Regions from separate parts of the Dysgonomonas sp. GY75 genome, predicted to be linked through region 1. Evidence: riboswitches for the same ligand, from Rfam matches in the RefSeq annotation. Region 1 holds a riboswitch; each other region holds the start of a gene.
The links. A riboswitch is a leader RNA that binds a small molecule or an ion and turns the genes downstream of it on or off. The one in region 1 is predicted to bind cobalamin.
Positions count from the first base shown of each region.

Region 2: another riboswitch for cobalamin. It lies ahead of IR083_RS19610 (cysteine-rich CWC family protein); the one in region 1 lies ahead of pflB (formate C-acetyltransferase).
Region 3: another riboswitch for cobalamin. It lies ahead of IR083_RS04690 (TonB-dependent receptor); the one in region 1 lies ahead of pflB (formate C-acetyltransferase).
Region 4: another riboswitch for cobalamin. It lies ahead of IR083_RS19495 (TonB-dependent receptor plug domain-containing protein); the one in region 1 lies ahead of pflB (formate C-acetyltransferase).

Region 1 covers NZ_JADCLQ010000038.1:65,366-73,468, reverse strand. The annotation lists gene IR083_RS16225 (anaerobic ribonucleoside triphosphate reductase) at 51-2,258, shown strand; gene nrdG (anaerobic ribonucleoside-triphosphate reductase activating protein) at 2,251-2,814, shown strand; cobalamin riboswitch at 2,826-3,116, shown strand; gene pflB (formate C-acetyltransferase) at 3,319-5,550, shown strand; gene pflA (pyruvate formate-lyase-activating protein) at 5,609-6,325, shown strand; gene IR083_RS16205 (formate/nitrite transporter family protein) at 6,354-7,142, shown strand; gene IR083_RS16200 (DEAD/DEAH box helicase) at 7,219-8,103, opposite strand, start outside.
Region 2 covers NZ_JADCLQ010000052.1:39,858-47,960, forward strand. The annotation lists gene cysS (cysteine--tRNA ligase) at 1-851, shown strand, start outside; gene yaaA (peroxide stress protein YaaA) at 869-1,630, shown strand; gene gpmA (2,3-diphosphoglycerate-dependent phosphoglycerate mutase) at 1,737-2,483, shown strand; gene IR083_RS19595 (50S ribosomal protein L25/general stress protein Ctc) at 2,663-3,244, shown strand; gene pth (aminoacyl-tRNA hydrolase) at 3,272-3,835, shown strand; gene IR083_RS19605 (RNA-binding S4 domain-containing protein) at 3,839-4,264, shown strand; cobalamin riboswitch at 4,367-4,612, shown strand; gene IR083_RS19610 (cysteine-rich CWC family protein) at 4,795-5,016, shown strand; gene IR083_RS19615 (hypothetical protein) at 5,276-7,006, shown strand; gene ppc (phosphoenolpyruvate carboxylase) at 7,255-8,103, shown strand, end outside.
Region 3 covers NZ_JADCLQ010000009.1:80,750-88,852, reverse strand. The annotation lists gene IR083_RS04705 (family 20 glycosylhydrolase) at 1-531, opposite strand, end outside; gene IR083_RS04700 (DUF456 domain-containing protein) at 680-1,174, opposite strand; gene IR083_RS04695 (cobyrinate a,c-diamide synthase) at 1,234-2,532, opposite strand; cobalamin riboswitch at 2,654-2,971, shown strand; gene IR083_RS04690 (TonB-dependent receptor) at 3,022-5,199, shown strand; gene IR083_RS04685 (sirohydrochlorin cobaltochelatase) at 5,209-6,135, shown strand; gene IR083_RS04680 (TonB-dependent receptor) at 6,153-8,103, shown strand, end outside.
Region 4 covers NZ_JADCLQ010000052.1:17,615-25,717, reverse strand. The annotation lists gene IR083_RS19520 (non-canonical purine NTP diphosphatase) at 113-694, opposite strand; gene IR083_RS19515 (pyridoxal phosphate-dependent aminotransferase) at 691-1,893, opposite strand; gene IR083_RS19510 (hypothetical protein) at 2,886-4,097, shown strand; gene IR083_RS19505 (hypothetical protein) at 4,112-5,269, shown strand; gene IR083_RS19500 (hypothetical protein) at 5,401-6,528, shown strand; cobalamin riboswitch at 6,744-6,920, shown strand; gene IR083_RS19495 (TonB-dependent receptor plug domain-containing protein) at 7,031-8,103, shown strand, end outside.

The sequences.
Region 1 (8,103 bases):
GACGCGAAAGCGTGTCGAATACTTTCTTTTACTTATAACATAATACAACCATGATCCAGACAGTCGTAAAAAGAGACGGGCGCATCGTCGGCTTCAATGAAGAAAAGATAATGGCAGCCATTCGCAAAGCCATGTTACACACCGAACAAGGAGAAGACTCTTCCCTGATAAGACGCATCACGGATTTTATCTCTTGCCAAGGCAACGAGCAAATGACCGTAGAGCAAATTCAGGACATGGTAGAAGTGGAACTGATGAAAAGTCCACGCAAGGAAGCGGCCAAGAAATATATCGCTTACCGCGACCAACGCAATATTGCCCGAAAAGCCAAGACCCGGGACATGTTTCTCGAAATCATAGAGACCAAATCGAATGATATCACACGCGAAAATGCCAATATGAATGCCGATACCCCGGCAGGAATGATGATGAAATTTGCAAGTGAAACAACCAAGCCTTTTGTCGACGACTACTTGCTGCTACCGGAGGTAAAAGAAGCTGTCCGCCGAAATTATTTACATATTCATGACAAGGATTATTATCCGACCAAAAGCCTCACCTGCGTACAACACCCGCTAGATAAGATACTTCAGCATGGATTCAATGCCGGACATGGCGAATCACGCCCGGCTAAACGTATTGAAACTGCAAGCATGCTCGGCTGTATATCTATGGAAACAGCCCAGAATGAAATGCATGGCGGCCAATCCATCCCTGCGTTCGATTTCTACCTGGCACCTTTTGTCAGACGCAGCTTTATTGAAGAGATAAAAGTGCTGGAACAGATAAATGGTCTTGACTATAAACATCTTTATGAGATTTCGATAGAAGATTATCTATCAAAAGACCTGACCGGGTTGCAGAATGACGAAAGAATTATCCAACATGCCATAAACCGCACAGTGAGCCGCGTACATCAGTCGATGGAAGCCTTCATCCATAACATGAACACCATACACTCCCGGGGAGGCAATCAGGTGGTATTCAGTTCTATTAATTATGGAACGGATACTTCTGCCGAAGGAAGATGCATCATGCGGGAACTGTTAATAAGCACAGATGAAGGCGTGGGCAACGGAGTAACAGCCATTTTCCCCATACAGATATGGAAAAAGAAGCGGGGAGTAAGCTATTTACCAACAGACCGGAATTACGATTTATACCAACTGGCATGCAAGGTGAGCGCACATCGTTTCTTCCCTAACTTCCTGAATCTGGACGCGACATTCAACCAGCATGAAGAATGGAAGGAGAGCGATCCCCGCCGTTTTGAGTACGAGGTGGCAACAATGGGTTGCCGTACCCGCGTATTTGAAAACCGTTTTGGAAAGAAAACATCGGTAGGCAGAGGCAACCTTTCTTTCTCTACACTTAATCTGGTGCGCATTGCTTTGGAATGCAGAAACATAGAAAACGAGAAGGAAAGGATCGACTGCTTTTACAGGAAACTGGATCAGATGCTCGATCTGGCCGCTCTCCAATTGCATCGCCGCTTCGAGTTCCAAAAGACAGCCGCTCCCAAACAGTTTCCTTTGTTAATGTCGGTGCTATGGGAAGGTTGCGAGCAGCTGGCAGGCGAGGATACAATAGAGAAAGTTATCAATCAGGGTACACTCGGCATAGGTTTCATCGGGCTTGCCGAGGCTTTGGTCGCCCTTATAGGCAAGCACCATGGAGAAGATGAAAATGCGCAGAAACTAGGTCTGGAAATGATAACATATATGAGAGACCGGGTAAATGAGTATTCCGATAAATATCAGCACAACTATAGTGTACTGGCGACTCCCGCTGAAGGACTTGCCGGACGGTTTACAAGGCGCGACAAAAAAGATTTCGGACTTATTGAAGGAATTACAGACCGGGAATATTATACAAACTCAAACCATGTACCTGTATATTATTCATGCAGCGCACATCAGAAAGCCAAGATCGAAGCTCCTTATCACGATCTTACACGTGGCGGGCATATATTCTATGTCGAAATGGATGGTGACGCAACTCATAATCCCGAAGCCATTATGACTGTCGTAGATATGATGGACAAATACAATATCGGCTATGCTTCGGTGAACCATAACCGGAACCGTTGCCTGAAATGCGGATACGAAAATGCAGCTACACAAATAAATGAGTGTCCTCGTTGCGGAAGCTTGCAAATAGACCGCCTGCAACGCATAACAGGCTATCTGGTGGGTACTACCGATAGATGGAATAGCGCGAAACTTGCTGAACTTAACGACCGCATCGTCCATGAATAATAATATATCAATACTGGATATCATACACGACACCACCGTAGATGGCCCCGGATTCCGCACGGCCATCTACGCTGCCGGATGCACACACCTTTGCAAAGGATGTCACAATTCCCATTCGTGGAATATCGACAATGGTAAAGGATACTCCATTGATAGCCTACTGGAGGAGGTTAAAGAAGCGGAGTTTGCAAATGTGACTTTTACAGGAGGCGACCCTTTTATGCAAGTAGAAGAATTTACAGAACTGGCCCGACGGATCAAATCTGAAACAGATAAAGATATCTGGTGTTACACCGGGTATATATATGAGCAAATCATAAGGTCAGAAAGGCTATCCCGGATACTTCCCTATATAGATGTACTTGTAGACGGGCGATATGTTGAATCACTGAAAGACGAATCCCTTATCTTCAGAGGCAGCAGCAACCAACGGTTAATCGATGTCGAAAAATCATTAAAAAGTGCAACGGTCGTTATTTGGAATAATCGCCGTATAGAATTATCGCATATACATATGCAAAATAAATTTTCTACTACCAGTCATATAGCTATTTAAGATAAAATAGCTACCTTTGTCACGGTTTTGGTGTCATCCTTTATGTTCTTAAAGGATGGTGAAAAGGGAACCGGGTGAGAATCCCGGGCAGACCCGCTGCTGTAAGCTCTTTTCAGTGAACAGTTAATACTAATCACTGATATTTTTGAACAAAACTTATAGCCACTGATTAACAGCCATCGATCATCAGTTATTTGTTATCATTTTTGTTAACTGTTAACTGCTTACTGTTGACTGAATATTGGGAAGGCAATTCAAAAATGGAGTAAGCCAGAAGACCTGCCAGAATTGATCAATTAAAAAGCTTTCGGGAAATAAGGCTTGAGAACCATAAAAAGATTCTCTCACTACAAGGTGAGGATTTATTATTATTTTTTCTGTTTCCTTAAGTTCCGAGAGCCATGTTTATTCTTTTTTAGAAGAAATTGGGCATGCTTTTTGTGATTTATATATGTGTCCAGTTTTAGATTATTGAAACGCCAAATTGAATTTAAATAATAACAAATGGAAGCATATAAAGATTTTAAAGGAACCAAGTGGAAAGAAAAAATCGAAGTAAATGATTTTATCTTAAAAAATTATACAGAATATACAGGAGATGAATCTTTTCTGGAAGGCGCAACAGAAGCCACTACAAAGCTATGGGATAAGCTAAGCGAAATGTTTAAGGTTGAAAAAGAAAAAGGTGTTTATGACGCTGAAACCCGAATTCCTTCACAGATCGATGCTTATGGCGCAGGCTATATAGACAAGGATCTGGAAAAAATAGTAGGAGTACAGACAGACAAACCTCTCAAAAGAGCCATCTTCCCTAACGGCGGGCTTCGCATGGTACAGCAAAGCCTTGAAGAATACGGCTACAAACTTGATCCGGTTACAACAGAAATATTTTCCAAATATCGTAAAACTCATAACGAAGGTGTATTTTCGGCATATACCGACAGTATCCGCCGTGCCAGAAGCAACGGCTTATTAACAGGCCTGCCCGATGCATACGGACGCGGCCGTATTATCGGTGACTATCGCCGTATTGCACTCTATGGTGTAGACCGGCTGATTGCCGAACGTGAAAAACGTTACAAGGAATGCGATCCTATCGTTATGACAGATGACTTGATCCGTCTTCGCGAGGAATTGAATTCTCAAATTCAGGCACTGAAGGCTTTGAAACGGATGGCTGCTGATTATGGATTTGATATTTCAAATCCCGCAACCAATGCACAGGAAGCTATCCAGTGGACATACTTTGGATATTTGGGTGCCATCAAAGACCAGAATGGCGCAGCAATGAGTCTGGGACGTGTGACCACATTCCTCGATATTTACATCGAACGGGATTTGAAGGAAGGCCTTATCACAGAGAAAGAAGCTCAGGAGATGATCGACCATTTTGTGATGAAACTCCGTATTGTACGCTTCCTGCGTACAAACGAATATAATGAACTATTCTCGGGAGACCCTGTCTGGGTGACCGAATCTATCGGCGGAATGACCAATAACGGGCGCACGATGGTAACCAAAAACAGTTACCGTATGCTACACACCCTCTATAATTTAGGCCCGGCACCGGAGCCGAATCTTACAATCCTGTGGAGCGACCGCTTACCCGAGGCATGGAAAAAATACTGCGCGAAAGTATCTATCGACACATCTTCTCTCCAATACGAAAATGATGACCTTATGCGTCCACAACTGGGAGATGATTATGGTATTGCATGCTGTGTATCGCCAATGCGTATCGGGCACCAGATGCAATTTTTCGGAGCCCGCGCTAATTTACCGAAAGCATTGCTTTATACTATCAATGGAGGCAAAGATGAGAAAACAAAGGCTCAGGTATTGCCTAAGCACTGGGTAGAAAAAATCTCAGGCGAATATCTCGAATTTGATGAAGTATGGGAAAAATTTGACCGTACCCTCGACTGGGTTGCCGAAACTTATGTGAAAGCGCTGAATATTATCCATTATATGCATGATAAGTACTCATATGAGGCTCTCGAAATGGCTCTGCATGATGTAGATATCGTACGTACGCAAGCCTTCGGCGTATCCGGACTTTCTATCATCGCAGACTCGTTTGCCGCAATAAAATACGGAAGAGTGCGTATTGTAAGAGATGCTGACGGAGATGCGGTAGATTACATACAGGAAAAGGACTATGTTCCTTTCGGAAACAATGACGATAATACAGACCAGTTTGCCATAGATATCGTGGAGACATTCATGCAAAAAATCCGTAAGCGCAAAATGTATAAAGACGCGATCCCGACTCAATCGGTATTGACTATCACATCAAATGTCGTGTATGGCAAGAAAACGGGAAACACTCCTGACGGACGCCGCGACGGAACTCCGTTTGCACCGGGCGCTAATCCGATGCACGGACGCGATACCAGAGGGGCAGTAGCATCATTGTCATCGGTAGCCAAACTTCCGTTCGAACATGCAAACGATGGTATATCCTATACATTCGCGATCACTCCAAGTACACTGGGTAAAAACCGGGAGGAAGAGGCTCAGAACCTTGCAGGACTGATGGATGGATATTTCTTGCAAACGGGTCATCACCTGAATGTGAATGTGTTCGACCGTCAACTATTGGTTGATGCGATGGAGCACCCTGAGAAATACCCTCAGTTAACAATACGGGTATCAGGTTACGCGGTTAATTTCACCAAGCTGACTAAAGAACAGCAGCTGGATGTTATTAACAGAACAATCACAACTACTTTTTAAGTCCATATAAATCTAATAAATCAGGCAGTTAGAAATTTTCTGCCTGATTTTCTTCAATATGAAAGGTCATATTCACTCGTTTGAAACATTCGGTACCAAGGACGGGCCGGGCATCCGCTTTGTATTCTTTATGCAGGGTTGCCCTTTGCGTTGCCTGTATTGCCACAATCCTGATACATGGAGGCCAAATGAAGCCAAATATGAGCTGACTCCCCAACAGGCTTTAGATGAAGTAATGAAGGTAAAAGCATTTGTAAAGGGAGGTGTCACCGTTTCGGGTGGGGAGCCGATGATGCAACCGGAATTTGTATTGGAGCTATTCAAACTATGTAAAACCGCAGGGATACATACCGCCATAGATACTTCGGGCTTCCTGTTTAATGACAAGACTAAGGAAGTGCTGTCCTATACCGACCTTGTACTATTAGATATCAAACATATAAATCCGGATAAATATAAAGAATTGACTGCAAGGCCTCTTGAGCCTACCCTCAACTTTATAGAATACCTCGCCGAAGTAAATAAACCGGTCTGGTTAAGGTATGTCCTCGTTCCTCACTTTACAGATAATGAGGACGATTTACATCGGTGGGCACAATATGTAAGCCAGTTCAAGAATGTGGAACGGGTAGATATCCTGCCTTTTCATCAGATGGGAATACATAAATGGGAGCAAATCGGACAAGAATATAAATTAAAGGATATAAACTCTCCATCAAATCAGGAATTGAATAAGGCGGAGGCGATTTTCAAAAGTTATGGACTCAATGTATAACCTCTATTCTTAATTTAAGAGACAAATAATGAAGAACTACAACACTCCGAAAGAAATCACAGTGGAGTTTGCCAATTCAGGTATTTATAAAAGTAATTTACCATTATCTAAATTCAGTCTGATAGCCATACTCGGAGGTGTATTTATCGCTTTCGGCGGATTGCTATCCGTTATGGTCGCAGGAGGAATGCCCGGAGCAGGTGCAGAAAATCCAGGACTAATCAAATTTATTGCCGGAGCGCTCTTCCCCGTTGGACTTATTATAGTATCCATCACCGGAGCAGATTTATTCACCAGTGACTGCACAGCGTTTACACTTCCCTTATTGGAGAGGAGATTAAAGGCTTTTACCTTTGTTAAACTTCTTATCCTTTCTTATCTGTTCAACTTTATAGGTTCCCAGGTAGTTGCCTACCTGCTCTCGTCAGGAATCGGACTATTTGATAAAGACCCCTGGCAACATTACCTGCATCATTACGCAGAAGTGAAAGTAAACCAAGACTTTATGACCGTCTTTATCAAAGGAATCGGTGCTAACTGGCTGGTTTGTCTGGGAATGTGGATGGGATATGCGGCAAAAGATATTATAGGGAAATGTATAGGTATATGGATTCCTGTCATGCTCTTTGTTACCCTGGGCTATGAACACTCCATCGCTAATATGTTCTTTATTCCTGCTGCAATTTATTCGGGTGCGGACATTCTCTGGAGCGATTTTATTCTCCAGAATTTAATTCCTGCTACACTGGGCAACCTTATCGGAGGGGTAGTATTAGTAGGATGTGTTTATTGGTACCTGTACACCAGAGAAAAATGATCTTTAATATATTAAGATAACAGGCCTTTACTTTAAAAAGTAAAGGCCTGCTTGCTATTATTATGATTAACGCTAATCAGTCGATCTTCTTTATAACATTCCTCGCTACCTCTATCTTATATCTCTTTCCTTTCATCTTCTCATCATTAATATTAGACAAAAGTGTTTTCACAGCCGAGGAACGGACTGCAACAAAAGAAATAAAATCCTTAACTTCTATCAGCCCCAGATCTGCTTTATCCAGCTTTCCTTTCTGTAAAAAGAAACCGACAATATCACTTTTATTCAACTTGTTTTTCTTTCCCCCACTCACATAGATTGTTTTGTATTCAGGCCTTCTCGGTAAAGGTTTTCCAGCTTTTAGCTCTAATATATCCGTATTTTCAGGAATGTAGTCCGGAGTTTTATCTTCTTTATACATTATAATATATGCTGTACCGGAAGCATGCATACGAGCTGTACGTCCATTACGATGGACAAATTCACTCTCTTTGGAAGGTAGATGGTAATGAATTACATGTTTCATCTCCGGAATATCCAGTCCTCTGGCGGCTAAGTCAGTTGTGACGAGATAATTCAGACTACCATTTCTAAATTGAATAAGAACTTTTTCCCTATCGTCCTGATCCATCCCTCCGTGATAATATCCGGTCTGTATCCCTTCCTTATTCAATAAATCGCTGATACGTTCGGCTACTTCCCTGTGGTTACAGAATATAAGCGCAGGCTCTGAATCGAGGGAACATATAAGCTGAAACAATGATTCTATCTTGTCTTTTTCCGGCGACAGGACAAGCTTAATAGAAAGAGTATCGTTCTTTTCTTCTTGTGTATAATCAAGAATCGCAGGCGATTCCATCTTTACAAAATCAGGAATTTCCACATCGGATGTCGCAGAAAGCAAGACCCTCTTCTGCAAATTTGGGAATTGGCTGATAATGGCATTCATATCATTCTGAAA
Region 2 (8,103 bases), on a different contig from region 1:
ATATCATGCGCTGGCCTTCTCCGTGGAGCGATGGTTTTCCGGGATGGCATCTTGAGTGTTCAACTATGAGTATCAAATATCTGGGAAAGGAATTCGATATACACGGTGGCGGCCTTGATCTGATGTTCCCTCACCACGAATGTGAAATAGCCCAGAATACAGCTATGGAAAAGCATCAGGTGGTAAAATACTGGATGCACAATAATATGATAACCATTGCAGGACAGAAGATGGCGCGCTCGTTAGGTAATTTTATTACGCTCGAGCAATTATTTGCCGGTAGCCACGGCCTGTTGGAAAAGGCATATAGTCCGATGACAGTACGGTTTTTTATCCTGCAGGCGCATTATCGCAGTACGGTAGACTTTAGTAATGAAGCATTGCAGGCTGCGGAGAAAAGCCTCGAACGTCTTTTGGATTCATACGGCAGGTTGGATAAAGTTGCTGTTTCGGATACATCTTCAGTGGATGTAAAAAGTATCCGCCGGAAATGTTACGATGCAATGAACGATGACCTAAATTCGGCTGTAGTAATTGCCAATCTATGCGAAGCCAGTACGATTATAAACTCGTCCACGGCAGGCAATATTGCTTTAACAAAAGGAGATGTCGAGGAGCTTAAAGGACTGTTTGATACATTCCTGTTCTCTATATTGGGTATCCGCGATGAGGCATCCTCTGCAAAGAATAACGAGGCATTCGGAAAAGCTGTAGACTTACTACTCGATATCCGGCAAAAAGCAAAAGAAAACAAAGATTGGGCGACATCCGACCAGATAAGAAATGAATTGGCTAAGGCAGGATTTGAAATAAAAGATGGTAAAGATGGTGCGGAATGGAAACTGAAATGAAATCTTAGTACTGCAATATGATTATTACAATGTCTCCGGCGAAACTACAGGATTTTGAATCCCCGGTTCCTGTAAAAGAAGCTACTACTCCGCTTTATACCAAAGAGGCGAACGAACTGTATAAGTCGATGGAAGGTATATCCGCGCAGGAGATAGCTTCATTGATGAGTATCAATCCGCAATTGGCGCATAATGTATATCAATATATTCATGCATTCCCTTTGGCTAAAACTCCGCAGCGGCAGGCAATATTTGCATACAATGGCATTGCTTATCAGGGGCTGGATGCAGAGACTTTTTCGGATACGGATTTTGATTTTGCGCAGAAGCATCTGATACATGTATCCGGTTTGTACGGAGTCCTTCGTCCGCTCGATTTGATAAAGCCATACCGTTTGGAAATGCAAATTCCGCTGGCAAACAACAGAGGGAAAGACTTATATGCTTTCTGGTCGGAAACGATCAGTAAATATCTGGCTAAGCAGATGAAAGCGGATGACAATGTGTGGATTAATCTGGCTTCAAAAGAATATGCAAAAGCAATAAACCGTAAGCTCTTACCAAAAGGGCATAAGGTAATAACTCCTGTTTTTAAGCAGCAGACCGATAAAGGTTATAAACAGATTGTGGTGTATGCTAAGAAAGCGCGGGGGATGATGACCCGCTTTATTATTCAGCGCCGGATTAAAGAGATAGAATATCTGAAGGGGTTCGATACCGAAGGCTATGTTTTTGCCCCACAGCTTTCGGATGATAAGGAATGGGTATTTATAAGATAGGATTTAAGTGTTGCCATAAAAACTTGTAAGCCGTAACTTGTAACTTGTAACTATTTTGAATAACTTTGCGTTGCGAGAAAAATCATAAATTAAATAGTAAATAAAGATGAAAAAAGTAGTATTGATTCGCCACGGGGAAAGCGTTTGGAACAAAGAGAACCGCTTTACGGGATGGACTAACGTAGACTTGTCGGAACAAGGAGTACAGGAAGCTGTGAAAGCCGGACAACTATTGAAGAAAGAAGGTTTCAACTTTACCCTGGCCTATACTTCATATCTGAAAAGAGCCGTTAAGACATTGAATAACATCCTTGACCAAATGGATCTGGACTGGATTCCTGTTGAAAAAACATGGCGTTTGAATGAGAAACATTACGGTATGCTTCAAGGCCTGAACAAAGCTGAGACTGCTGAAAAATATGGTGATGAGCAAGTACTGGTTTGGAGACGCAGCTATGACGTTCCGCCTGCTCCACTGGAATCGACAGACCCGCGCTCAGCTTCACAAGACCCACGTTATGCAAGCGTACCTAAAGCATATATTCCTGAAACAGAAGCATTGAAAGAAACAGTAGAGCGTATTCTTCCTTATTGGCTGGAAGTTATCTACCCTTCATTGATGTGCCATGATGAAATTATCGTTGCTGCTCACGGAAACAGCCTTCGTGGTATTATCAAATATCTGAAAGGTATTTCTGATGAAGATATAGTAAGCCTGAACCTGCCTACAGCAGTTCCTTACGTTTTCGAATTCGATGATGATCTGAATCTTGTAAAAGATTATTTCCTTGGCGATCCTGAAGAAATCAAAAAGCTGATGGATGCAGTTGCCAATCAGGGAAAGAAGAAGTAAATATTAAGGATTTACATATAAAGGGCATATATTTTTGAGAATATATGCTCTTTCTTTTTGAGTAAGTTAGGATAATAAAAAGAAAACCACTATCTTTGCCCCGCTTTTATAAGCCCGTACGTGTGATGGGAATGAGGAAGCAAATCCTTGATTTGAGTAACACATTTTAAAATTAAAAGATGAAAACATTTGAACTAAAAGGCGAAGCCAGAACAGACCTTGGCAAAAAAGCAACAAAGGCTTTTCGTAAAGAAGACAAAATTCCTGCAGTTATCTATGGTGGCGAAAAAGCTGACAAAGCTATACATTTCATAGTAACAAACAGCGAAGTACGTAAATTGATTTATACTCCGGAAATTTTCCTTGTAGACCTTACAGTAGGAAAAGACAATTATAAAGCGATTTTGAAAGATATTCAGGTACACCCTGTTACAGATGAGATTCTGCACCTTGATTTTCTTCATGTATTCGAAAATAAACCGATTACAATTGATGTACCGGTAGTACTAGACGGACTGGCTGAAGGTGTTAAGGCAGGGGGTAAATTATCTCTTGACCTGCGTAAGCTGAAAGTAAGAGCTCTTTACGATAAAGTACCGGAAAAAGTACATGTTGATGTTTCAGGCCTTGCATTGGGTAAATCTATTCAGGTTGGAGAACTTCATTTCGAAGGACTTGAATTGCTTAATGCGAAAAATGGTGTTGTTTGCCGTGTTCAATTGACTCGTGCAGCCAGAGGTCTTGCGGCTAAAAACGGCTAATAGCGGATAACTATAGAAAGATAACGAATGAAATATTTGATTGTCGGACTGGGCAATATTGGTCGAGAATACGAATATACCCGCCACAACATAGGATTCAGAGTATTGGACGCTTTAGCTAAAGCGTCCAATATTGTTTTTGCAGACAGGCGTTACGGCTTTGTGGCGGAGATGAAAGTGAAAGGACGCACACTTATCCTGCTAAAACCATCGACATACATGAACCTCAGTGGTAATGCCGTGCGCTATTGGATGAATCAGGAGAAAGTTCCTATTGAAAACGTATTGGTCATAGTAGATGATCTGGCTTTGCCGTTCGGTTCTTTGCGTCTCAAAGGAAAAGGCAGTGATGCCGGACATAATGGTTTGAAGCATATACAGTCGATTTTGAGCACACAGGAATATGCACGCTTACGTTTTGGTATCGGGAACGATTTCCCAAGGGGAGGACAAGTTGATTATGTTTTGGAGGACTTTTCGGATGAAGAGGAGAAAGAGCTTCCGGCTAAAATGGAAACTTGCGGAGAAATAATAAAGAGTTTTTGTCTGGCAGGGATACAAAACACAATGAATCAGTATAACAATAAGTAAGATATGGCTAAAGAAGTAAAGAACGAAGTGCGAATCGATAAATGGCTCTGGGCTGTGCGTCTGTTCAAAACGCGCTCTATTGCCATAGAGGCCTGCAAAAAAGGGCGTATAACGATCAAAGGCGTAACTGTAAAGCCATCGCGGATGATAAAGGCCGGAGATGTAATAGAGGTTCGTCGTCCGCCTGTGACATATTCATTCGAAGTATTGGCTCTTTCTGAAAACAGGATGGGTGCAAAGCTCGTGCCTGAATTTATGCGTGATGTAACTCATCCTTCACAACTTGAAATTTTGGAGATGTCCAAGATGACCGGATTTGTAGATCGAGCCCGTGGAACGGGGCGTCCTACAAAAAAAGATCGCCGCGAGTTGGAGCAGTTTACAGACGATTATTCTTTCTTCGATGATTGGGATCTGGAAGAAGAATAGAGATCACTAATTGAATATATGGAAACATGTTGTCATGAATATGATAACGTGTTTTTTTTGATAACTTTCTTTCAAAACACATTGCAATTCTATTTTATTCTATATCTTTGTTTTTGTATTGGTGTTACAAGTCCGCATTTGCCGGATAGTAATGAAAAGGGAATCAGGTGTAAATCCTGAACAGTCGCGCTGCTGTAAGCTCTTTTCAGTGAGCAGTTAACAGTAATCAGTTAACAGTATTGCTGAAAAAGTTTTTAAACAAAACCCATACCACTATTCATTATTGAATGGGAAGGATGTTTAAAGATGGAGTGAGTCAGAAGACCTGCCAAAGCATATATTTTCATCTTTCGCGGAAAAAGATAGGAAAACAAGAGATTTATCTCACTATTTAAGTATTTGTATTTCAAGAAATGATTGTGTTTAATATCAATCTTATGTCCATTCTATCTGTGTGGTGACATAAGTTTATATTGCAGGCACTTTCTGCTCTGGTTATCATTATATTACAAATTTTAAAAACAAAAACAATGAAAAAGATATGTAAAAGGTGTTCGGCATCATTTAGTTGCAGGGAGGACAGGATAGAGCTATGTAGTTGCCGTAAAGTAAGTCTTGTTATAGGAGTCCGTGATTATATAAAAGATAATTACCGCGACTGCTTGTGTCCTAAATGTTTACAAGAAACCAACAGTTCCTTCTATGCATTCGATGTAAATCCTAAATTTTTGACTAAGAACAAAAATGAATGATTTATAAAGAACTATATTACAGTAAAATAGCAAAAACTTGTTTTAATTTTACAATTTATTATAAATTTAGTCATTAATTCGTTTAATTGTATAGGTAAGTTTCCTTAAATTTGAAGCTAGAAAGCATCTCAAACCTGATTATGTTCAGGTTGGAGTAATCAGTTTGTGATCTTCTGTTCGCTTTAGTCATGTAACAGAAGATTATAAACTGAAAATTGTGCGGATAATCAAAAATTATAAATAATAAACAATATCAGACATGCTACAAGAATTCACTCTAGGCGAAGGTAAAGCAATACTCAACTTCACTCTGAAATTTTGCGACACGCGACAGAAAATACTTAACAGTTATGGATTCCATAGAGTTATAGAAGTCTTTATTCAGAAATTGAAGAAAGAAGAAGTTATTATTTACGAATACTATATCAAAGAATTTAAAACTGATGAGGAGTTTGAAAAAACGCTGATAGAGGCATTTAAATTGCTTACAGTATGCAATACTGATGAAGTGCAGAATGTGCATGGAAAATATGCTATCTTCTTCAATGATAAAGACTTGTTTATTGAACTGATAGAATTACTTTATAGTTTTTGGCGCAGATTAGAGCGTTATACTATTGTTCATAACAGCTCTATCGGAAGCGGTTTGCAGAGTGTTCGCTTTATGCAGGCAAATGAATTATTCAATGAGCTTATTCTCTCTATATACCGTCGTATCGAAGAAACGGTGATCGGTTATCAATATCGTGTATACCGTCAGCTGACAGCAGGTGCGAATGCAGCCCTTACACTGAGCGATATCAACTGGAACTGCCCGGTGGAATACAATGGATTGGCTCCTATACCGTTCATTACGGCAGTGATGTTCAATCCTCCATTTATTTCATACACAAAGAGAAATACACGTGACGGTATTTTCCATGAACATAACATAAACCCGATTGAGAATATAGTTCTTAACGAAGACGACTGGTTCCTGTTCCCTGCCAAAGTTGGGAATATGCTCACATTTGTCTATTTCCATAAAGATTTCATGGTTCATGGATTTGCGCTGGCAAACCTCTTCGAACTGGCAAAAGAGAGCGAATATATCGGTAAAAAACCGGATATTATCTATGTTTTCGGCTACCCTGACGGACATGAAGAAAAACGTACATTCTACTACAAAGATAAAAAGAACGATATCCTTATCGGTTATGCGAACCATTGTGACGATATAGACTACTTCGGATACATGAAGAAGATGTTACTTACACTTCACAATGTGAAGCAAATGGAAAAGAATCGTTTGCCGATACATGGTGCGATGGTAAATATCGCACTGAAAAACGGAAAAGAGTCGAATATCATTATCATGGGAGATAGCGGTGCCGGAAAATCAGAAAGCCTCGAGGCCTTCCGTACACTGAACGAGAAATATATCCGTCATATGCGTATCATATTTGATGATATGGGATATTTGAAAAAAGAAGCAGACGGCACTATAAAAGGTTATGGGACAGAGATCGGGGCATTTGTCCGTATCGATGACCTCGATCCTATGTACGCTTTTGAGCAATTAGAAAGAGGAATTTATACCAATCCTGATAAGGTTAACGCCCGAATCACTATACCGGCAGCCACATACGATGTTATTATGAAAGGATATAAAGTAGATTATTTCCTTTATGCGAATAATTACACAGAGTCGGATACGAAGATTCAATTCTTTACCGACCTGGATGAAGCGATCAAAGTATTCGAAGCCGGAGCCCGTAAAGCAAAAGGTACTACAACCGAAAAAGGTTTGGTGACATCTTATTTTGCCAATCCATTCGGACCTGTTCAGGAGCAGAAACTTGCCGGTAAGCTAATCAAAGAATACTTTACCGATATGGATAAAAACGGAGTTAAAATAGGTGAGATTTATACTTCACTAGCCATAGAAGGTCATAGTAAAGACGGACCTCGTGAAGCTGCAGAGGAATTGTTCACACTGATTAATGAATAAGATATTCTTATCCCTTTCCCTCCAAGAGGGAAGGGGGTATCTTTAATATTCTTTAATACTACATTTCGCCCAAAAATTAGACTGTATGTAAAACATTAGAGATATTCTGATGTTTATAGATAAACACTAAATGGATACTAAAGGTCGCAGACCTTTTTACTTACTGTTTTAAGTATATGGCAACGAATCATTGTTATATCTTTAATCCAGAACATTAAATACTTCATTTAAATAATAAATAGTAGACTATGAGTAATTTGCAGCAATCTTTGATGCATAACAATATCAAACTGCTTGGTGATATGCTGGGTAAGACAATCGGCGAAGCTAAGGGAAAGGATATGGTAGATCTGATAGAAACAATTCGCAGACTTTCCAAAGCCTCGCATTCGGGAGATATTGAAGCACATAAATCGCTGGTGAAGACACTACAGAATCTGAAAGATGAAGAGTTTCTTCCCGTGGCACGTTCGTTTAATCAGTTCCTGAATTTAACGAATACGGCTGAGCAGTATAATAGTGTATCGCCTCATGCTCAGGGAGCCGAAAATCCGGTTAATTTTCCAGATATATATAAAAAACTGAAAGATGCGAATCTTAGTGATGAAGTGATAATAAAAGCAATAGAGAATATCTCCATTGATCTGGTATTGACTGCGCATCCGACAGAGATAAACAGGCGTTCGCTTATCAATAACCTGAATCAGGTAGATCATTGTCTTGCATTGCTGGACCACGATGATTTGGCTAATTACCAAAAGGTACAGATTTTGCGAAGGCTGAAGCAACTTATCGCCCAATATTGGTATACAGACGAAATTCGTCAAAAACGTCCGACTCCCAACGAAGAGGCCAAATGGGGATATGAAGTAGTGGAAAACAGCCTGTGGAAAGCTGTTCCTGCATATATCCGTGAACTCGACGAACAGATAAGGAATACGATACCTTACCGGCTACCGGTTGATGCCCGTCCGATACACTTCTCATCGTGGATGGGAGGCGACCGTGATGGTAATCCGAATGTAACGGCAAAAATAACTCACGAAGTATTGTTGGATAGCCGCAAAAGAGCAGCAAAACTGTTTCTTGAAGATGTT
Region 3 (8,103 bases), on a different contig from region 1:
ATCGAGATGCAATCCACGGTATTTGAAACGAGGTTCATCTTTGACTGTTACTGCCGGAATATTCCATGCTATATTTTTAATAAGGGTAGGACTTTCTATTTCGGCAGGCAGTAACTGCATAACTGTTTGCATACCATAGAATAATCCTTGGGCCGTTTTCGCCTGTATATCTATACCTTGATGTGTTATGTCTAATGTATATCCTTCATCATTGAGAGTGAGGTCGGGTACAATATTCAGGCTTATGTAATCAGAAGCCGGTTTGTCTTTTACTGTTTTAAGGTCATATCCGGTTGAGGCCTTTATCTTTGCGGAAAAATAAGCAGCAACCTTTTCTATATCTGTATTGCCTGCGACGAAAACAATCCTCTTAGAAAGCTTGAAAGTGTCTTGCTTTTGTATCAGTTCGAGCGGGATAGGAGTAATGTTTATACTTTGGTTGTAAGGCTTCTCTACAGTTGGTTCCGGACCGTTGCACGACGTTATCAGTACCATAGCTGTCAGAGAAAACAAAGGAACTAGTTTTTTCATTAGCATAACGATTTAATTTTAATTAAGGGCTCTCTATAATATACAAATATAGGGATCGTTTAGCTTAGTTGTATTTTAAATCTGTTAATTAACATTTAGGTGATATGTGGATGTAAATGTTAAAAAGAGAGTGCCGTCTATAAAAGCTTCAGAAAAAGATACCAATTACCTCTTTGAAGAAGTAAAAAGCAAGAATGAAAGCTACAGCCAGTTTCATTACAGTTCCGGTCATAAATCCGATAAAAGCTCCAAACCCGGCCTTAAGAGCGGGCTTTGGTTCTTTGCCGTCTATCAGTTCTCCAATAAAGGCTCCTAGAAACGGGAAAAGGATAATACCGAAGGGTTGAAGAAAGAACAGACCGAAGATAATCCCTACCGCACTACCCCAAATACCCTTCTTCCCTCCGCCGAATTTCTGGGTACCCCATACCGGGATATAGAAATCGAGTATTTGTACAATGATGACAACAATGGCCCATATGATTAAGAACTGAGTGGAAAATTCAACTTTCGACGTCAGATGTAAAAGAAAGATACCTGCATAGCTGAGAGGAATACCCGGTAGTACGGGCATGATACAACCCACTATGCCCGTGATAATGAGAATTGCTCCTATTATGGTAAGAATGATATCGATAGCCATTTGTTATATATTTCTACAAATATAATAACTAAATAATAGATGCATAGGAGTTTCTTTTCTTAAAATAGATCCATCAGATCATCCATATCTGCCCAGTAAAGATGTGTATAGCCTGCGATAACATTCTTGTAACGCAACAGTTTGGTATCTGTAACTTGCCCTTTGGCTGTGTATTGTTGTACAACGCTTTGTTGTTCGCTTTTTATGGAGGAATAGTGGAATTCGTGTCCTTTCAGCGACAGACCATTATACTTGAATTGTCTGTAACCCAGTTTGAGCTTCATATTCTCCATTGTGGCTTTTTGGTCGAAAATGTTTACCATCGGGTATTCAGTACCATTTTCATCGGAGATAGATGAAGACAGGTACATCATGCCTCCACATTCGGCGAGGACTTTTCCTTCGGCTTCAATGTAATGACGGATACTGTCCTGCATTGTCCGGTTATTACTTAATTCGCTAAGATATAACTCCGGGTATCCTCCGGGGAGATAGACAAAATCAGATTCAGGCAGATGCTTGTCGTGCAGCGGGCTGAAATAAGACACTGTGCCTAATCTTTTCAGGTATTCGATATTTTCATGGTACATGAAATTGAATGCCGCATCTTTCGCAACACTGATTCTTAAATCCTGTGAGGATACGCGCTCCTCTTTTGCAGCCTCTATATCCGATTGATTTCTGCGAGTAATGACCAAGAGCTTATCTATATCTATATGCTTTTCTATCAGGTCAGCAGCCTTGTCCGCGAAATCATCGAAGCGGTATTGTTCGTCGATATTCAATCCCAGATGGCGGGATGGAATTTCTATATCAGTATTCTTGGGCAGATAGCCTAATGGTTCAAGTCCTACATCGTGACAGGCATCTTTTAGGAAATTATAGTGGCTTTCGGAAGCTACAAAATTGAAAATGACACCTGCGATATTCACCCTATCAGAGAAATTCTTGAAACCATAAAGCAGGGCCGCCGCCGAATAAGCCATCGACTTCGCATTCAGGACTAAAATGACAGGGATATCCAGTTTCTCCGCTATTTGCGCACTGCTTCCATTCATGCGGTCGTATCCGTCGAATAGTCCCATGACACCTTCGGTAATGCAAACATCTTTACCCGATGAATATTTACGATACAAATACTTCATATGGCTTTCTGACGATAAGAACAGGTCGAGATTGACTGATTCGGTTCCTGCTGCCAGGACATGATATTTGGTGTCTATATAGTCCGGTCCACATTTAAAAGGTTGTACACTCAGACCTCTGTTTCGGAGTGCCCTCAATAAACCTAAAGTAATTGTAGTTTTACCGGAGCCGGATGCTATTGCCGAGATAAGGAGATGGGATGTATATGCCATGATTTTTCTTTTTCTTCAGCAAAAGTATAAAATATGGGATATGAAACTCGTATCGGTGTATAGAAAATAATATACTTGCAAATTATTTCCTTAAATACTTTTTTCTGATATTTAAAAAAATTAACTTTGCCGCCGCTAAGGTGATGTAAAAAGGCATCCGTCTTTTTACATGAAAAGGGAATCCGGTTAAAGTCCGGAACAGTGCCCGCTACTGTAAGCTCTATTCAGTTAACAGTTAACAGTCATCAGTTAACAATGTTTCTGAAAAAAGTCTTTGAACAAGACCAAATACCACTGTTTCACAGTAATCAGTGATACAGTAATCAGTTAACAGTTTTTTTTGACTGTTTACTGATAACTGCTAACTGTTTACTGAAAATGGGAAGGCCGTTCAAAGATGGAGTAAGTCAGGAAACCTGCCTAGCATACAATAAATTAAATATTCTCGGGGCCAAGAATATAATTACTAACATTATACTTCGCATTTTAATGAGAAAAAAAGTATTGGTTACAGCCATCTTGTGCTGTATTGTAAACATGGCATTTGCTCAAATGACCTTAAAGGGAAAAGTCGTGGATGAAAATGAGAAACCTGTTGCGGGTGCCAGTGTATGGATCGAATATACCACACTGGGAACTTCGACGGACGAGAACGGAGAGTTTAGTTTGCAGAGAGTACCCGAAGGCAAACACAGATTAAGAGCATCGACACTCGACTACAATGGAGCTAAGATTGATATTGCATCTTCCCGCGAGGATATCTTATTTGTCTTAAAAAAATCCCCGCTGAAACTTAATGAAGTAGTAGTTACAGGTACAGGTACGCACAACAGATTAAAGAATACCCCTGTAGCAATGGATATGATAACCAAAAAGGAACTGGAGAATATAAATGTCCCTACATTCGAAAATGCCATGATGTCCATCAGTCCATCCTTCTCTTTCATGACTAACGCTATGGGTTCGTATATGCAGATGAACGGATTAAGCAATCGTTACATCCTTGTATTGGTAGATGGAAAGAAACTGGCAGGAGATGTATCGGGTAATACAGACTTGTCGCGGATAAATATGAAGAATGTAAAGCGTATAGAGGTGTTGAAAGGTGCTGCATCTGCATTATATGGATCGGAGGCAATGGGAGGGGTTATCAATATTATCACTGAGAATCCTAAAGAATCCATCTATATAACATCCGATACCCGCTATGCCGAATATGGCCAATTTTCGCAGGCTATAAACGCTGATATAAATTACAAATGGCTGTCCTCATCAACTTCTTTTCAGCGTAACCAGAGCGATGGCTGGCAGTTGAACACACAGGAAACATCGGGAGATAAGTTGATAGATACTGATAAAATGGCTGTGAACACGAATTATTCTGATGTGGTGAGTCAGAAATTCACAGTAAAGCCGGCTAAATCTCTAAGCATATACGCAGAAGGAAGCCTCTATGACAAGAAGCTGAAAAGACCAGTATCGTCATATGCGTATAATATGAAATATGAAGATTACAATATAGGAGCGGGAGCAAGGTATATGCTTAAAGATCTGGCTGTAATTACATTGGACTTATATACTGACAATTTTGAATATTACCGTGAATACATCAAGGATGATGGAAATTATAAAAACGGAGATGAATCGAAAGAAAGAAGACAAAAATACTATGATGCCAATCTGAAAGGTATATTCAACTTAGGAAAATATAACCGTATTTCGGTAGGAACGCAATACCAGTTGGACTATATCGAAAGCCAGTCGGATACAAAAGACGGTTCGAGAGATGTATATACATATTCGGTATATGCGCAGGATGAGATAAAGCTGCTGGATAGCAAACTGCAATTCGTGCCGGGATTCCGCTATGTTTATAATGAAGCTTTCGGTAACAGGCTTACGCCAAAGTTGTCGGGAATGTATTCACTCGACCATTTCAATTTCAGGGCATCTTATTCAGCCGGATTCCGCGCTCCTGATATGAAAGAACTATATACAAGGACTATAACACGTTCTACTTTAAGCCTTGGTAATTCTGACCTGAAGCCGGAATCATCCAACTATTACTCACTCAATACTGAATACCACAACGATTTTCTGACAGTTTCTGTTACAGGGTATATTAACCGGATAAAGAATATTATCCAGACAAGGGATGTTACAGAAACGATAACCGAAGACGAAAAGAATGAAGGGATAAAGAAAAAACAGGTATACACCAATTCATCCAGAGCTCGTGTAAACGGATTCGAAACCTCCGTGAATTCATATCTCGGAGCAGGACTGAGTATAGGGTTGGGCTACAGTTATGTAAATTCCAAGGATTACGATACAGGTAAGCCGTTGGTACGTTCCAGCAAGCATATTGGTACAGGAAATGTAAACTGGAATAAAAAATGGTGGATTGTAGATTCGAACATAAACTTTAACGGACGGATACAGAGCAGCCGTTATATGGGAGATAAAGATCCTGCGCGCGCATATAATCAATGGAACCTGGCGACCCGCCATCGTTTGAAGAATTTCAACGGTTTTGTTGTAGAACCGGGCTTCGGTATCGAAAATATTTTTGATTTTGTGGACGACAAGCCTTTCGGCGCAAATTATGCTACACTGTCTCCCGGACGGGTTTTCTATGTGAGTTTGTCTTTAAAGTTTAGCAAATAATCAGGATATATGAAAAAGATTTTAGCAACTATATTACTATATATTACAGTCTTACCGTTTTTTGCTCATGGTGGTGGAAATTATGAGCATTCCGATTTCTTCAAAACGATGAAGCCGGGAGATAAGGCTGCTATTCTGATGGTGCATTTTGGAACTACACATGCCGATACCCGTGAGCTGACCATAGATGCACTGAATGATAAAGTGAGGAAAGAATTTCCTGAAGTGGAATTGCGTGAAGCTTATACCTCGCGCATAATTATCAAACGCTTGGGCGAACGGGGGATAAATAAACAGAATCCGTTAGAGGCTTTGAAACAATTACATGCAGATGGATATACCCATGTTTTGATACAGGCATCTACGATTATCGACGGAGTGGAAATGGAATCACTGGAAAAGAATGTAGACGAAGTGGAGCCCTTGTTTAAAGATATACGCATCGGTAATCCCTTGCTTTACACTCCTGAAGATTATGAAAAGGTAACAGAAATACTGACAGACGATACTGACAGTCAGATAGCTTATGTCTGGGTAGGACACGGAACATACGATGCTACTACGGCTCAATATGCAATGCTCGATTACATGCTGAAAGCAAAGGGGCATAAAAATCATTTTGTGGGTACGATAGAAGGCTATCCCGCTTTTGAAGACATGCTGGCGCAGCTGAAAGCTTCGGGTCTGAAGAAAGTTGTGCTGACTCCTTTTATGTTTGTGGCTGGTGAACATGCAAAAAACGATATTGCCGAAGACTGGAAGAATGATTTGGAAGAAGAAGGATTCACAGTGGAACTTCAGTTGAAAGGCTTGGGGGAAAATCCAGCGATACAGGACTTGTATATTTCCCATCTCAAATTTAAAGCCGGACACCGTAAAATCGGAATAATGAAGAAAAAAGCCATCTATGAAGTTACGGGGGAAGTAATGCATTAATAAAAGACAAAAAACAAATGAAAAAATATCTATATATAATCATCGGTACCATGATGATAGGCAATGTATTTGCCCAAAATAAAAATATGACAGACACAATCTTCTCTATTCGGGAAGTAGAGGTTGTGGGTACTAATCTGAAAAAGAACGAAGTAGGCAAACTCAACGTGCCTCTCCAATATTTGCCGCTTTCTGTAACTACAGTATCGGCAAATACCCTGGATATGAGAGGTATTGTGAATATGCAGGATGCTGTAAAGTTCTTGCCTAACACCCGTATGCGTACTACCTATGGTGCATATCAGCAATTTGAAGTTCGGGGATTCGATTTTACACCGATAATGATAGATGGGGTGAGAGATGAACGTACTTCTATTACTAATTCTGCTCCTTTACCCGATTTGTCTTCGGTAGAGTCTATCGAATTGCTCAAAGGGCCGGCTTCTGTTCTGTACGGGCATTCTACAGTCGGTGGTGTTCTGAACGTGATTAGAAAAGCACCGACATCAAAGAACACATTAAATGCACTGATGAGCTACGGGTCATGGGATAATAAGAGGGCTATGATTGATTTCGGTGGAAAATTTTTCGGTCCGTTCAATTACCGGGCTGTCGTTAACTGGTCGGATAATGAAGGTTACAGATATACCAACGACAAACGCTTCTCCGGCTATTTCGCTTTGGGCGGACAATTGGATGCCAAGCAGGAACTGGATATACGCGCCGGCTTTAACCGTGACTGGTATGGCACGGAGATTGGCCTGCCCCAGCTTATGGCGAATGATGTTTATAATACGGATGGCAGTAAATATTTGTCGAAAGGGGATATGCTTCCCGGCCTGAACAGGAGGTGGCGGTACAACAATGAATCTGATTTTATGATAAATAACGGCTCGAATGTCTCTGTCCGCTATAGTAATAAGGTATCGGAATCATTAAAGATTGAAAACAGATTGGCCTATAATTACGATAATATAGACTATTTCAGTACCGAAACATTGTCCTATATGGAAAGTGCCGATCCTATATACAGTCATTATTATATGAAGGTCGATGCCAAAACAAAGGAACAAACAAAGCAATATATTTCTTTGGATACTGTACAACTCACATATCCATTACGTTTTGCTTATACAGTGCATGTGATAAACGAACAGCTAGAAGCATCGGGGAAAATTGAGTTCGACAACGGTATGAAATATAATTATTTGGGAGGATACAATTTCGTTTATTTTTATCGCAATACTTATCGTGGTTATGGAGGTACAAATCCTCAAACAAACAAAACTTATCAACTTTCCGATTTAATTGACGGACCTGGCTTGAACTCTAAAGTCCCTGTTTATAATCCTCACAGTATGGGATATATGGACCCTCTTTTTAGTGCGGGAACCGCGACACGTAATATTACAAATGGTGTTTATCTACAGAACTTGCTGGAATTATCAGATCAGTTTAAAGTGATGGCTTCCGGCCGTTTCGATCATTTTTTGTTTAAAACAGCCACAGCCACAATAAATCCAATATCAAAAGAACGGAAATATTCAGATCAACCTGAATTCGACAAAACTACAACTTCCGCTTTTACATATAGGCTTGGCGCAGTTTATTTACCTGCTACAAATCTTTCTGTATATGGATCTTTTGCCAACTTCTTTATGCCGTACCGGGATATAGTAAGTTCTAACATTATCTATATCAATGGCGAAGGTAACAGGTTCGAACCCAAAGACGGAGATCAGGCATTCAAACCTCAGACGGGATATCAGGGGGAAATCGGTGTACGATATTCTCACAATAACATCTTACAGGCGACAGCAAGCGCATTCTATATCCGTAAAAACAATGAAAAGAAAACGTTGAAGACAGGAGTGGTCGAAGACGGAGTAACAAAAAGTGTAGTAGGCGTTGTCGGATCATCGGAATCGAAAGGCTTTGAGTTGGAACTGACGCTTACCCCTGTAGACA
Region 4 (8,103 bases), on a different contig from region 1:
CTGAAGAAAAAATAATTAGTAATATAAATATTTACTGACACATCATAGATTGTAGCGACGAATCGTATTGCCCCTGCATCAGCTTCAAAAAAAATACAACATTGGTTTTTAATCAGATACTTTCCAAAAAACGGCACAAAGCTTTTACTGCCAAAGCCCGATGACTTATATTATTTTTAACATCACTTCCCAACTGGGCAAACGTTTCGGTATACCCAACAGGCATAAAAATGGGATCATATCCAAATCCTGCCGATCCTTTTTCTTCTGAAATTATTTCCCCATCAATTTTCCCGTCAAAAAGATATTCCTTTCCATCCAGAATCAACGCTATAACAGACCTGAAACGGGCCCTACGGTTTGTAATGCCGTCCAGATTAGCCAGTAACTTCTTCATATTGGCTTTAGCATCATGCCCATCTCCGGCATAACGGGCCGAATAGACGCCCGGCGCACCATTCAAGGCTTCTACTTCAAGCCCCGTGTCATCACCGAAACTGTCGTAACCGTATTTCTCTTTCACATAGCGGGCTTTTATCAAAGCATTTTCTTCCAGTGTTTCACCCGGTTCGGCTATATCTTCATGGCAACCAATCTCTTTAAGACTGAGTATTTCAAATTTATCTTTTACAACTTCTCTGACTTCCTCCAGTTTATGAGCGTTATTGGTAGCAAAAACAAGTTTTCTTTTCATTTCTTTTTCAACGCATTATAAGTCTCCAATGCCTTCTCCAATACCGTAAGGGCATTTCCCAGATCTTCCTTATTAAGAACATAGGCTATACGAACTTCATTTTTCCCCAATCCGGGCGTTGTATAAAATCCTGAAGCCGGAGCCATAAACACTGTCTGCCCTTCATATTCAAAATCGGACAGACACCATGCGCAAAACTCATCGGCATCATCGACAGGCAGGCGTGCGACCGTATAAAAAGCACCCATAGGGATAGGCGAATAAACTCCCGGTATACGGTTCAGGCGGTCGATAAGAAATTTCCGTCTTTCCACATATTCATCGTAAGTATCGCGGAGATAATCGGGACTGGCGTCCAGCGAAGCCTCTGCTGCAATCTGCCCGATAAGCGGCGGACTTAGACGCGCCTGACAGAATTTCATCAGAGTCTTCCGTAATTCCTTATTTTTAGTGATCAATGCACCTATACGGATACCACATTCACTATATCTTTTCGAGACCGAGTCTATCAGCACCACATTATCCTCGATACCGACAAGATGACAAGCCGAAATATATGGTGAATTGGTATAAATAAACTCCCGGTATACCTCATCCGAAAACAGATAAAGATCATGCTTCTGTACCAGATGTTTTATCTGATTCATTTCGGCACGGGAATATAAATAGCCCGTCGGGTTGTTCGGATTACAAATCATAATCCCTTTTGTGCGTTCATTTATGAGTTCTTCAAACTTTTCAACCGGGGGCAAAGCAAACCCTTCTTCAATAGAAGAAGATACCGTACGGATAATCGCTCCGGCAGATACGGCAAAGGCCATATAGTTGGCATAAGCAGGCTCGGGAACAATAATTTCATCTCCCGGGTTGAGGCAGGCCAGAAATGCAAACAACACAGCTTCGGAGCCTCCGGTAGTAATAATTATATCGTCAGCCGATACATTTATATTATACTTTGCATAATAACCAACCAGTTTTTCACGATAAGAGCGGTATCCATCGCTGGGACTATACTCTAGTATAGTGCGGTCGATATTGCGTATCGCCTCAAGCGCTTCTTCGGGAGTAGGCAAATCGGGCTGTCCGATATTCAGATGATATACTTTCAAGCCCCTGGCTTTAGCCGAGTCGGACAATGGAGCCAATTTCCTGATGGGAGAATTCGGCATTTCTATTCCTCGTTGCGAAATATGTGGCATAATACTATTTTAATATATATTTTATTTTCAACAAGGCGCAAATATACGAATTTTACTTATGAGTCATAAGTTATAAATGACGAATTATGAGGACTTCCATATATTTATCTTTTACCTGTTTCCTCAATAGAATTACCAATCTAATTTAACATTAACATTTGAGTGTAAAGCTATACAGTATAAAGGCGGAAAGTTGCATAAACAAATAATTGTTTAAATCTACGTGCCTATTACAAAATATGAAAAAACAAACAATATATAGCCCTACAGAACACAGGAAAGACTTTCTCCCTTTTTTAATATTCTTAAAATATATTTGTTAAATCAAATTTTTATCTTTTACTTTGCAATTCATGCACAAGACAATTTATACTAAGATAAATAAAAAAATAATGCACATTTCCCTGCCAAATAATACAGTTATGGGCTCTCTTTTTCTATCTGGAAATTTGGGAGTTAGCATTATTTTGCTAGAGAGAGAGAGAGAGAGAGAGAGAGAGAGAGAGAGAGAGAGAGAGAGAGAGAGAGAGTAAACTTTATGGCTTAACCCTTAATACAAAAAAACTCACATTTCTTGTTTCCCATTTTAAGCAAGCGGTATTATCATGCGCGTACAACACCAGTATGTGTATGCATACGCATATTCTAATTTATTTCTCAAATAAAAACAAACATTTTATATTTTATTTTATTCCTAAATTTTCTTTTTTAGTCGCAAAAAGGAGAACCAGCCAACCTGTAACCATCAATATATTTAAAATCCGATGCATGGTCGAAGATCTAGATAGATTTTCAAGAAAAATCTTCGATAAGTCTTTGTCTTTATTCTTATTGTCTTCAACCTATATTAAATCGCTTGGGAAAGTAATTTATATACCCCTTATCGCTTTATCAAGATCGTACATCGGATTTTTAACACACATTACACACTCAAGACAATATTTTCACACAAACATCAATGAAACAACAATTTCAAATAATAGAAACGACAGATGAAAACAAATTTTACAACAAAACTAATATTGCTATGCACCTCTACTCTTCTATGTGTAAAATCACAGGCTCAGGTTACAATTGGTTCAAATACACATCCTGAACCATATGAAATATTGAGAATAGATGGCAACAATGACAAAGGACTACGCCTATCAAGACTAACCCAAACAGAACGGGACGACTTAACAAATACAACAATAAGCATTTCTCCACAAAAGAAAGATGCAGCTAAAGGGCTTACCATATACAACATCACATATAACAGGATCGAGTTCTGGGATGGAAATGAATGGCGTATACTATCCGGTTCTTTCTCATTTTCCAATGGATTAAATCTTTTAAATACGGCCAATCCCCAAAAAGCCCGATTGGGCGGAACTCTTATCGAAGAAACCCTTATCAACCAACAAAGCCACACTCTGGCATTCAAAACCGAAAAAGGAGCGTTGTCTATAAACACAGATGCTTTTTTTGTAGATAGCCTAAGTGTAAAAGCTAACAACATCGACAGATTCTATATAGATACCGTATTAACGGTAGATAACAGAAATGAAATATCCATAAATACCGGGAAATCGGGACTATATGTAAACAACAGTGTATTGAATATAATAAACGATCAAACAAAAATAAACGGGCACTTACAATATAAAGACGGTAACGAAAACTTAGCCGTAACCGGAAAAGATATAATACTGAGGGCGAAAGATAATACAGGGAAAGCCAATTGGGAGCAGATGGAGCCATCCGTTTTAAATAAACCTTTTACTATAAACAGAGTATCCGGAAGCCCGAATGGCCCATCCGGCACAAAGTTTACAGTTGACACATGGACTGAGATTACCGACAACCAAATTTTACCTGCAGGAAAATGGCTTATATTCGGTCGTTTTGCAGCATATTCCAACAGGAGGACGGATGCTAGTAGTGGTGATAACGCAAATTATATGAGTTTTCTTCGTTTGGTCCGAGAAGATTCCGGTGGAGATGTAGTTTTGTACTCTTCTATGACCTTGCCGGAACGAAAGACTACTGGCGGCAATGAAAACTACGGGTCATACAGTGTACCTCAAATGGTTTATTTTCTGGATGCGGCAAATGCGGCTTCTTATCGTATAGATTTTAAAACAAAGAAACCTGACACATGGCACTCAACCCATTCAATGTTAGGCGATCAGTACTTTTATGCAATAAGATTAAATGATTAAAACAAACTATCATTATGAAACTACAGATATACACATCTTTTTTACTATCACTCTTTTTTGTAACAATAACATGCCAGGGACAGGTTACCGTTGGTTCAACAGCAAAGCCTGAAGATTTCTCATCTCTTCAACTTAACAGCAGCAATGGAGGTCTGCGCTTACCCCAATTATCGGTAGGGCAGAGAGACGCTCTTGTTATAGATGGAACTAGCGCCGGCCTGATAATATATAATGAGACAAGCAAAGCCATTGAATATTGGGATGGCCTAAAATGGTCGATGCTGGGAGATACGATACGAGTATATAATGGAATTCATAAAGATGGAGACATTGTGAAACTCGGCGGAAACCTAGAGAAAGCCACGATGGTAAATCTGAATAGTAAAAATCTGGAATTTGCTACCGGCGCGGGTAACCCCGGAGGATTCTCCGTAAATGATACGGTTTTTGTTGTAAATGGTAGGATTGTCGGGTCCAAACCATCTTCATATACAATAAACAAATCAGCTCTAAAGGTCAAGGAGACAGGCAGCAAAGTATCGATAGAAAATCAATTGAAAGTAAAAGTAAAAAATGATAGTATGCTTGTCCGAAACGACAGTGTAAATATACATGGCCAGCTATATTATGATAACAACAAAAGCGACATCAACGGAAAGGTACTTATTTCCAAAGCATCCGGTGTTGCTTTTTGGGGTAAGCTAAAACCGGATCTGATATTGGGTAAAACTTATCTTAAAGGCAAAATTAAAAAGGCGGGAACAGGTACAAGCACTGTCTGGATCCAAAATACAAGTCAAAATATAAGTGGCCCATGCATTTCCGACACACTGACACTCACTCCGGGAAAATGGCTTATATTCTCTAAATTTGCAACAAAGACGAACTATGCATCTCAGAAGATGTTTACCTGGTCCCATATATTTATTCCGGGCCAAACAGTGCCGACAGCAACTATCGGCGCCGATGTAGAAGACGCAACGTCAACATCGTCACCTGAACTAACTTACCTGATCGATGTATCTGCTAATACAAAAATCTGTGTTGTAGCCAGTTCATCCAACAATCAGACATGGCTGGTAGAAGAAGATGGTACCGGAGCAGCCAAGGTAGAGTTCGGAGAACCTTATTTTTTTGCTATTATGATAGAAGATTATAATGAAGACGAATAACACCTTATTATATATAATAGAAAATAAAATCTTTTAAAGAAGATATACATATATAAAATGAATATATATGATCTTTGAAAAATAAGCCATAGTATTTTGATATAATTTACAAACACAAAACTATTTACATTATGAAACATAGATATATCCTTATTCCCATTTTTACAATATTAGCCATAGGTTCTACCAAAGGACAAATAGTTATAGGGACGGATAAAGAACCCGAGAAATTCTGTATTGTAGAAGTAGAAAGTAAAAAAGGAGGTATACGTCTACCGAGAATACCAGATACCAATAAAAATAATATGATAACAACACACTCATTAACGAGTAATCCTGAGTCTGCGGGGCTGGTTATCTATAATTCAACGAATAATATTATCGAATTCTGGGACGGTAACAAATGGGTAGCTTTGTCAAATAAGATATCAGGGGCAAACGGCTTAACAGATACCAATGGCAAAGAGCTATGGCTAGGAGGTAAGCTCGATGATAACACAACTGTACAACTGAATAACAACGAATTGAAGATACAGCATAATCCTGCTGCAAAATTTATTATCAATGATACAATGGTTGTAGTAAACAATAAGATTGTGGACATACGCGTCGCCCGGGAATTTATGGTTAACGATACGGTTATAAGTATAAAAGGAAAGTATGTAGATATGCGACCGGCCATCTTATCTATTAATAACAATACATTCAGTATGAATGAAAGCGGAAGAACCAGAATGACCGGAACGTTCCAGTATACAGATGGCACCCAGGATCAAGGACATCTGCTTACAGCCAATAATAAAGGTGATGCATACTGGGGAGCATTAAGGCCTTTAGGGACTGTAAAGTCAACTTCAATTAACAACAACAAAGGTTTTGCCAGTAGCACAGTACAGGTATCTGACGGTATGCTTGAATTGCCTGCCGGACAATGGCTGATATTTGCTAAATTCAATTCGAACATGAATGCCTCACTTACAGGAATGTATCATTGGATATTATTATCTTCAAAAACACCGAGTCAAAGCAGTTACACCACCATATCCAGAGCCGGAGCCAATCCAGAGAAGAAGACTGCCGGAACGGGTATAAAGTCATATGCCACTCCATTTATATTACATTATGTAAACATAAAGGAGAAAACTCAATATATTATACAGGCTGGCACCAGTAACGCAGGCAATTCGGCTACTGTATCCGAAACATGGATAGGTAATTCTTATTTTTATGCACTGCGAATTGATATTCCGACCGACTAATAAACAGAAGTTGAAATATAGATAAAAAAACATTTCAATTTTAGTTTTGCTTTTTCAAAACAATCTTCCATCTCAAATATAAGAGAGGTTGCCTTTCTTATGTTTGAGATTTTTATGAGTTCTTCCTCTATATCACATTCTCTCTTATTCCTGATAAGCTCTATAATACTCCTCACAAATAATTATCGCAAAAAAGTAAATCTTCTATAATATTGTGTATCTTTGCACTACTTTGTTCCATTAAGGATGAAAAGGGAATCAGGTGCAAATCCTGAACAGACCCGCTGCTGTAAGCTCTGGGAATGTTTGTATCAAAATACCACTGTTGCAAAATGGGAAGGTGATATAAGCAAGAGTAAGTCAGAAGACCTGCAAAGTAAATATTTTCGACAGCTTTCGAGGAATAAGGCTTAAGAAACATGCGTAAAAGAATTCAATTACCTTTCTTTTTCTTTGTTCTTATCGGATGCTGCAATTATACTAAAAGATATATTTTGCATAGATGAGAATTTTATTTTCTGCCTTTTTATTTTTTTGTTCTTTCGCTTGTACATCCTTACTGGCCCAAACAAATGATAGTATCAAGACACAAAAACTATCGGAGGTAGAAGTATCTGCACATATAAAGCCATCGGCTGCCCGTTCAACCACACCGCTGCAAGTGATAGACAACGCCGAAATGGAACGGATCGGCATACTATCCGTATCGGATGCTGTACGCAGATTCTCGGGCGTCAGCATAAAAGATTATGGAGGTATAGGTGGCATGAAAACGGTATCTATCAGAGGTATGGGGGCACAGCATACAGCAGTAAGTTATGATGGAATAACAATGAGTAATGTACAATCCGGACAAATAGACATAAGCCGTTTTTCTCTGGATAATGTCTCTATGATTTCTTTATCGATAGGACAATCCGATGATATTTTTCAATCCGCAAGGTCTTATGCTTCCGCCGGAGTACTCCAGATAACAACATTACAACCGGCTTTCGATACTAAGCGAAATACATTAAACACAGGGGTCAAAACGGGATCATTCGGACTATTAAATCCAATGGTTTACTATGCCCATAAAATTAACGAACAATTTTCTATTTCCGTTAACAGCGGATGGGAACGGGCAGACGGCAGATATAAATTCACATATAAAAATGCAGAACAGACCGAGGAACGAAAAAGAAGAAATTCTGACGTAAGTATCTGGCGTACGGAGCTTAATTTATATGGCAATTTGGGTAAAGGTGGAAATTTAAATTTCAAGGTGAATTATCTGGATTCGGAAAGAGGCCTGCCAGGATCGGTAATTTTTTACAAAGACGATAATGATGAACGAGTATGGAATAAGGATCTTTTTGCCCAAGCCTATTACAAAAACACGCTTTCGCATAAACTGGAACTAAAGGCACAGGCCAGATTTAGCCGTACATATTACAAATATTTTGCTCTAAATAACAATATATCAGGCAGCAAACAAGAAGACCGCATTACCCAGTTTGAATATTATGCCTCTGCAGGGATTTTATATAAGCCAATAGAGGATATCTCCATAAGCCTTTTCGAAGATGTATTTCA